DNA from 2 places in the Aliiroseovarius sp. PTFE2010 genome. Region 1 is predicted to be linked to the other one. Evidence: riboswitches for the same ligand, from Rfam matches in the RefSeq annotation. Region 1 holds a riboswitch; the other holds the start of a gene.

Region 1 (3,410 bases):
GGCACCGCGGGCGACGCGCCCATAGCCGCGACCACTGACCGTGCGCCGCGCATCGCCGTGGTTGGCCCGAACAGAAAAGCCGATGCGCCCGGAAACGCCGCGACGCGGACCCGCCAAGGATGGGGTTGATGGCCCGGCGCAAGGCCGGCGCAGGGCCGTGGCGCGCGTCAGGTCACGCTTTCCTTGGCCCGCGCCCTGCCCTATATGCCCGCACATGAGCCAGAACCCGCCCGAGCTTCGCCCCGACCTCGCCCCCAAGGCCCGCTTCAACGATGCCCCCCGCCCCGGCCAACCCCGGATCGGCATGGTCAGCCTGGGCTGTCCCAAGGCGCTGGTCGACAGCGAACGCATCCTGACGCGCTTGCGCGCAGAAGGTTATGCGATCAGCCCGGACTACGCGGGCGCCGACGCGGTGATCGTGAATACCTGCGGGTTTCTGGACAGCGCCAAGGCCGAAAGCCTGGATGCGATCGGCGAAGCGCTATCCGAAAACGGCAAGGTGATCGTGACCGGCTGCCTTGGGGCAGAACCCGAATTCATCACCGGCGCGCACCCGTCGGTTCTGGCCGTCACCGGCCCGCACCAGTACGAACAGGTGCTGGACGCCGTACATGGCGCCGTGCCGCCAGATCCCGACCCCTATATCGATCTTCTGCCCGCCAGCGGCGTCAGCCTGACCCCGCGCCACTACAGCTATCTGAAAATATCCGAAGGCTGTAACCACAAGTGCAAGTTCTGCATCATCCCCGACATGCGCGGCCGCCTGGCCAGCCGCCCCGCCTTTGCCGTCCTGCGCGAGGCGGAAAAGCTGGTGGACAGCGGCGTGCGCGAATTGCTGGTGATCAGCCAGGACACCAGCGCCTACGGCGTGGATATCAAACACGCCGAAGATCGCGGACATCGCGCCCATATCACCGATCTGGCGCGCGATCTGGGCAGCCTGGGGGCCTGGGTACGCCTGCATTACGTCTACCCCTACCCACATGTGCGCCAGTTGATCCCGTTGATGGCCGATGGTCTGGTGCTGCCCTATCTGGACATCCCCTTTCAGCATGCGCACCCGGATGTGCTGAAACGCATGGCGCGCCCGGCTGCCAGCGCCCGCACGCTGGACGAAATCGCCGCATGGCGCGCCGCCTGTCCCGATATCACCCTGCGTTCGACCTTCATCGTCGGCTACCCCGGCGAAACCGACGATGAATTCCAGTACCTGCTGGACTGGATGGACAAGGCGCAATTGGACCGTGTCGGTTGTTTTCAATACGAAAACGTCGCCGGAGCGCGGTCGAACGCGCTGCCCGATCACGTGCCTGATGACGTCAAGCAAGACCGCTGGAACCGGTTCATGGAAAAAGCGCAGGCGATTTCAGAAGCGAAACTGGCTGCAAAGGTCGGCCAGCAGATGGATGTCATCGTCGACGATATCGACGGCGACGGCATCGCCACCTGCCGCACCAAGTCCGACGCCCCCGAAATTGACGGCAACCTGTTCATCGACGACGCCACCAGTGGGCTGTCGGTCGGCGATATCGTGACTGTCGAGGTTGACGAAGCAGGGGAATACGACCTGTGGGGGCGCATGGTCCGAGCGACATAACAGCGACATTGCGGTGCGCTCAACCGCGCGCGCCTGTCGCGCTCTGAGGTCTGTTCAGCCCGCTGTCCTGTGCGAAATGCGGCGCAACGGGCCTTGATACGGGGCCGGTTGGCGATGCCGTGTGGCGCGCCGTCAACACCGGCCATGGCTGGCCAGAGGCAGGGCCGGTGGATCAAAGCCTCAGCCGCGTTATTCCTATGAACAATGCCTTCGGGGCCGCCCCCTGGGCTGGCCGAAAAATTGGCCGATGGGCGAGCTGATCGACGCTGGTGGTGCCGGGCAAGGCAACGCCGCCCTTGGATCATCAGTGCCGCGCGCGGTTTTTGCATCGCGCAGATTTGGCCGTTTGACCCGCCTTGCCAATCAATCTATCAAAGCCCCACCAGGGGCGCCGAAAGGCTGAGACGTACCCTTTGAACCTGAACCAGATAATGCTGGCGGAGGGAGGTGCTACGTTGTGATTTTCTGCACGCGTTGTCCCCTTTTCCGTTTGAAAAGGAGACACAATGGCCCCTGCAGACCTGCTTGGCACATTGCGCAACGACAGCCCGTTGGTCCAATGCATCACGAACTACGTCGCCATGAATATCGCGGCAAATGTGGTGCTTGCGGCTGGCGCATCGCCGGCGATGGTGCATGCCGTCGACGAGATCGAGGATTTCACCCCCATCTGCGGCGCGCTTACGGTCAATATCGGCACGCTGTCGGCGCCTTGGGCCGCCAGCATTCTGGCCGCCGCCCGCACTGCCAATGACAACCAAATTCCCTGGGTTCTGGACCCCGTCGCGCATTTCATATCGGGCTACCGGAAGGACGTTGCACAGACTCTGCTTGCGTTGCGCCCGACCATCCTGCGCGGCAATGCGTCTGAAATCATGACCCTGGCCGGTGAAGCAGGCGCCGGCAAAGGCGCTGACAGCGGCGACAGCGTAAGCGACGCACAGAACGCGGCGCGGTCCATCGCCCAGACGCATGGATCCGTTGTCGTCGTGACCGGCCCGGTAGATTTTGTCACCGACGGGGCCCGGTCGGCCACGGTGACCGGTGGCTCGGATATCATGCCTATGGTGACGGCCCTAGGGTGTTCGCAAACAGCGTTGATGGGCGCCTACGCCGCCTGCGGCCCCGCGTTTGAGGCCGCCGTTTCCACGGCTGCGCATTTCAAGGTTGCCGGGTCCAGGGCGGCACAACACGCCAATGGACCGGGCAGTTTCCAGATGCATTTTCTGGATGCAATCAGCACAACGCAGCCCGGTGATTTGGCCGGCGTCATCCAATCATGACCGATCTGCGCCAAAAGTTGCGCCAACAGTTGCGGCTGTATTTGGTGACCGACACGCAGCTCTGCCGCGACGACGGGTTGGTCGAAACAGTGCGCCGGGCCGTGGCCGGGGGCGTCACTATGGTGCAATTGCGCGCCAAGGACGCGGCGACACGGGATCGGGTGCAAATGGCCATCGCGTTGAAAGACGCGCTGAGCGGAACAGGCGTTCCCCTGGTCGTCAACGATGACCTGGATGCGGCAATCGCGGCGGATGTCGATGGCGCCCATATCGGCCAAGGGGACATGGCGCCTGCCAAAGCGCGCGCATTGCTGGGGCCGGATAAATTCCTGGGCTTGTCGTGCGAAACCCAACAGACCGTGCAAGCCGCAGACCCGGGTCTGGTCGACTATCTGGGGCTGGGCCCGGTGTTTGGAACCGCGACCAAGACAGATCACAAAGCCCCCATCGGGTTTGACGGGTTGGCGCGCCTTGCGCAACTGACCGCTTTGCCCACCGTCGCGATCGGCGGGCTAAAGGCGATCCATCAA
Region 2 (3,410 bases), on a different contig from region 1:
GCCCGGGAATTGGTCTGGCGCTGCCGGTGTTGCAAAGTCACGGCCCGGATGGTGAAATCGGCTTTGCGCCTTTTTCCACCAGCGGCATCGCGTGGGCCCGTGGGCATGTTCTTCAGCGCGCCGCCAAAGCAGATGTCGCCGATCTGCCAGAGATCGCGGCTACCTTGGGATTGGCAACGGCCTGTGTTTCAAACACGGCGTCGTTGCCTCGAAACTATGTCAAGCTAGAGGCCCGACATGGTGCGTTGACTGCCGCTATCGGCAAGAAAAACCCATACGAAGCGCAAGCATTCCTGCACCACTTGATTGAGCTGGCATCCTCGGAAGGCGTCGAAAAAGCCCGCGCTGAACTTGCAAAGCAAGCCCACGATTTCGGGTTCAAAGCAGGGTTTGACCAGGGGTTCGATGCCGGGTTCAAAGACGGTTGGGCCAAGGCACGGCGCCCCATTTGGCGGCGCCGTGCCTAGCCGATATTGCCGCGTGGGCCGTCGCCCACTTGCCCGCGGTGCAATAGCAGGTGATCCAGCACCACGCAGGCCATCATCGCTTCGCCCACGGGCACGGCCCGAATGCCAACGCAGGGATCGTGGCGCCCCTTGGTGATGATTTCTGTCGCGGTTCCTGACTTTGTGATGGTCTGGCGCGGCTTGAGGATCGACGACGTTGGCTTGACCGCAAAGCGCACGACAAGGTCCTGCCCGGTAGAAATGCCGCCCAGGATGCCGCCCGCGTGGTTCGACGAAAAGACGGGCTGCCCATCGTTCCCCAGAAAGATCTCGTCTGCATTCTGTTCGCCGGTAAGTTCAGCAGCGGCCATGCCTTCGCCTATTTCCACACCTTTCACCGCATTGATCGACATCATCGCAGCGGCCAGATCCGTATCCAGTTTGCCATAGATCGGTGCGCCCAGTCCGGCTGGAACGCCCGCTGCAATGACTTCGCAAACAGCGCCAACGGAATTGCCGGATTTGCGCAAGCCGTCCAGATACTCTGCCCAGTCCTGTGCCGCGTTGGCATCGGGCACCCAAAACGGGTTGTTTTCGATCTCGGACAAATCGATCGCGTCGCGATTGATCTTGTGTGGGCCCATTTGAACCATGTAGCCGACGATTTTCACCTGGGGGGCCAGCACACCCAACGCGGCGCGCGCGATGCCCCCGGCCGCGACACGTGCGGCTGTTTCGCGCGCTGACGACCGGCCACCTCCGCGCGGATCGCGAATACCGTATTTTTGCCAGTAGGTAATATCGGCATGTCCGGGACGAAACTTTTCCGCGATGTCTCCGTAGTCCTTGGATCGCTGGTCGGTGTTGCGGATCATCAATTGTATCGGGGTGCCGGTCGTCTGCCCTTCGTAGACACCGGACAGGATTTCGACCTGATCCGGTTCACGCCGTTGGGTCGTATACTTGGATGTACCGGGCTTGCGGCGATCCAGCCAATGCTGGAGCATGGGCTCATCGATTTCGACGCCGGGGGGGCAGCCGTCCACCGTCGCGCCAAGCGCCGGGCCGTGACTTTCGCCCCAGGTCGTGACCCGAAACAAATGCCCAAAGGTATTGATCGACATGGGTGCCCCCCTGAAAATTCCGATCTGATCTAGCGCATGCCAGCCACAAGAGCAATCCGACCGATTGCGCATCAAGCCACGCCGCACGCTGAATGCCCTGCGGGTACCGGTGCTGCGTCGCGGGGGTATCGCCTTGCAGCTTGGCTCGGGCCGCACTAGGTTTACGCCCACCTCGGGGTGCTGTCCTGTGCAGCTGAGATGCCTATCCGGCGAACCCGTTGAACCTGAACCGGCTAACACCGGCGGAGGGAAGGTGATTGGCCGTGCGCCGCCCTTGCTCCGCCCGCAATTTGGAAGGAGCGTTCCAATGAGAACCATCACTTTCGCTGCGGGTATTGCACTGATCGCCACCATGGCGCAGTCCGATACCCTGACCGTCTATGCGCCCGATTATTTCGGCTCGCAATGGGGGCCAGGCCCCGCGATCGAAGCGGCGTTCGAGACCAAGTGTGGCTGTGATCTGGAATATCTGACTGGCGATGTGATGCCACGTTTGGCGCTAGAAGGGCAAAACACAAAGGCCGATGTCGTGATCGGTCTGTCCCAGGATGAAACCGCGCGCGCGCGGGGCACCGGATTGTTCGCCCCGCACGGTGTGGACACCGCCCCGCTGACGTTGCCGGTCGATTGGACGGATACCGATTTCCTGCCGTTCGACTGGTCTTATGTGGCCTTTGTCTACGACAACACGAAAATGGATGGCCCGACTTCATTCGAAGCGCTTCTGAACCTGCCGGACGAAACACGCATTGTGATTCAGGACCCGCGCGCGTCGGTGTCCGGCCAGGCCCTGCTCATGTGGGTCAAGGCCCTGTACGCGGACGACGCGGCTGGCGCGTGGGAACGGTTGGCCCCCAAGATTCTGACCGTAACGAAAGGCTGGTCCGAGGCGTACGGTCTGTTCACTGACGGGGAAGCAGACATGGTTTTGTCCTTCACCACGTCGCCCGCTTATCACGTCATTGCCGAAGGAGACGAAACCAAGTCGGCCGCAATATTCGACGAGGGGCACTACCTGTATGTCGAACTGGCTGGGAAAATCGCCGGAACAGACAATCCGGACCTTGCCGATCAATTCATGGATTTCATCATGACGCCAGAATTCCAGACGATCATTCCGCAGGGCAACTGGTCATATCCGGCGGCGCTGGATCGCGCGCAATGGCCGCAAGGGTTCCAGGATTTGCCGATGCCGGACAAAGCGATCTTCTTCGACGAGACCAAGGTGTCCGAAGTCCGCAGCCAAGCGTTGGATGAATGGCGCGCCGCCCTGTCGCGATAACCGTTGCCAGCGCGGTTTCCGCCGCGCTGGTCCTGGGGTTGACCTTGGGCACCATCGGCGCCGTGGCCGCGCGCGCCGATGGATTTGCATTTAATCCTGCGGATTGGGGCGCCTTGTGGTTCACGGTTTGGCAGGCTTTGGTCTCAGCTTTGCTGTCTGTCGGCTTTGCTGTTCCGCTGGCCCGGGCGTTGGCGCGCAGGACATTTCCGGGCAGGCCCGGCCTGATCGCTGTCATGGGCGCACCATTCATTCTGCCCGTGATCGTGGCGGTTCTTGGGTTGCTTGCGGTGTTCGGGCGGGGCGGTTGGGCGAACGCCGCCCTGGGTGCGATGGGTCTGCCGCAAATATCGATCTACGGCATCGACGGTGTCTTACTGGCGCATGTGTTCTTCAACCTGCCCTTGGCGACGCGATTGATCCTGCAAGGCTGGGCCACGGTCCCGTCCGAGCATCTGCGGCTTTCGCAGACACTCAATTTCAGCGGCTATGATCGGTTTCGCATCATCGAATTTCCGATCCTGCGCGAGGTTCTGCCTGGCGCCTTCACGGCCATTTTCG

The links. Region 1 has a riboswitch for thiamine pyrophosphate ahead of thiM (hydroxyethylthiazole kinase). Riboswitches for the same ligand answer to the same signal wherever they lie in the genome.
Region 2: another riboswitch for thiamine pyrophosphate. It lies ahead of ACP2AV_RS01770 (thiamine ABC transporter substrate-binding protein); the one in region 1 lies ahead of thiM (hydroxyethylthiazole kinase).

Annotation. Positions count from the first base shown of each region.
Region 1 is NZ_JBNFVY010000012.1:13,054-16,463, reverse strand. Features, by position in the region: gene rimO (30S ribosomal protein S12 methylthiotransferase RimO) at 215-1,597, shown strand; TPP riboswitch at 1,972-2,060, shown strand; gene thiM (hydroxyethylthiazole kinase) at 2,104-2,880, shown strand; gene thiE (thiamine phosphate synthase) at 2,877-3,410, shown strand, end outside.
Region 2 is NZ_JBNFVY010000001.1:362,969-366,378, forward strand. Features, by position in the region: gene ACP2AV_RS01760 (rhamnan synthesis F family protein) at 1-467, shown strand, start outside; gene aroC (chorismate synthase) at 464-1,570, opposite strand; TPP riboswitch at 1,734-1,838, shown strand; gene ACP2AV_RS01770 (thiamine ABC transporter substrate-binding protein) at 1,878-2,852, shown strand; gene ACP2AV_RS01775 (thiamine/thiamine pyrophosphate ABC transporter permease ThiP) at 2,828-3,410, shown strand, end outside.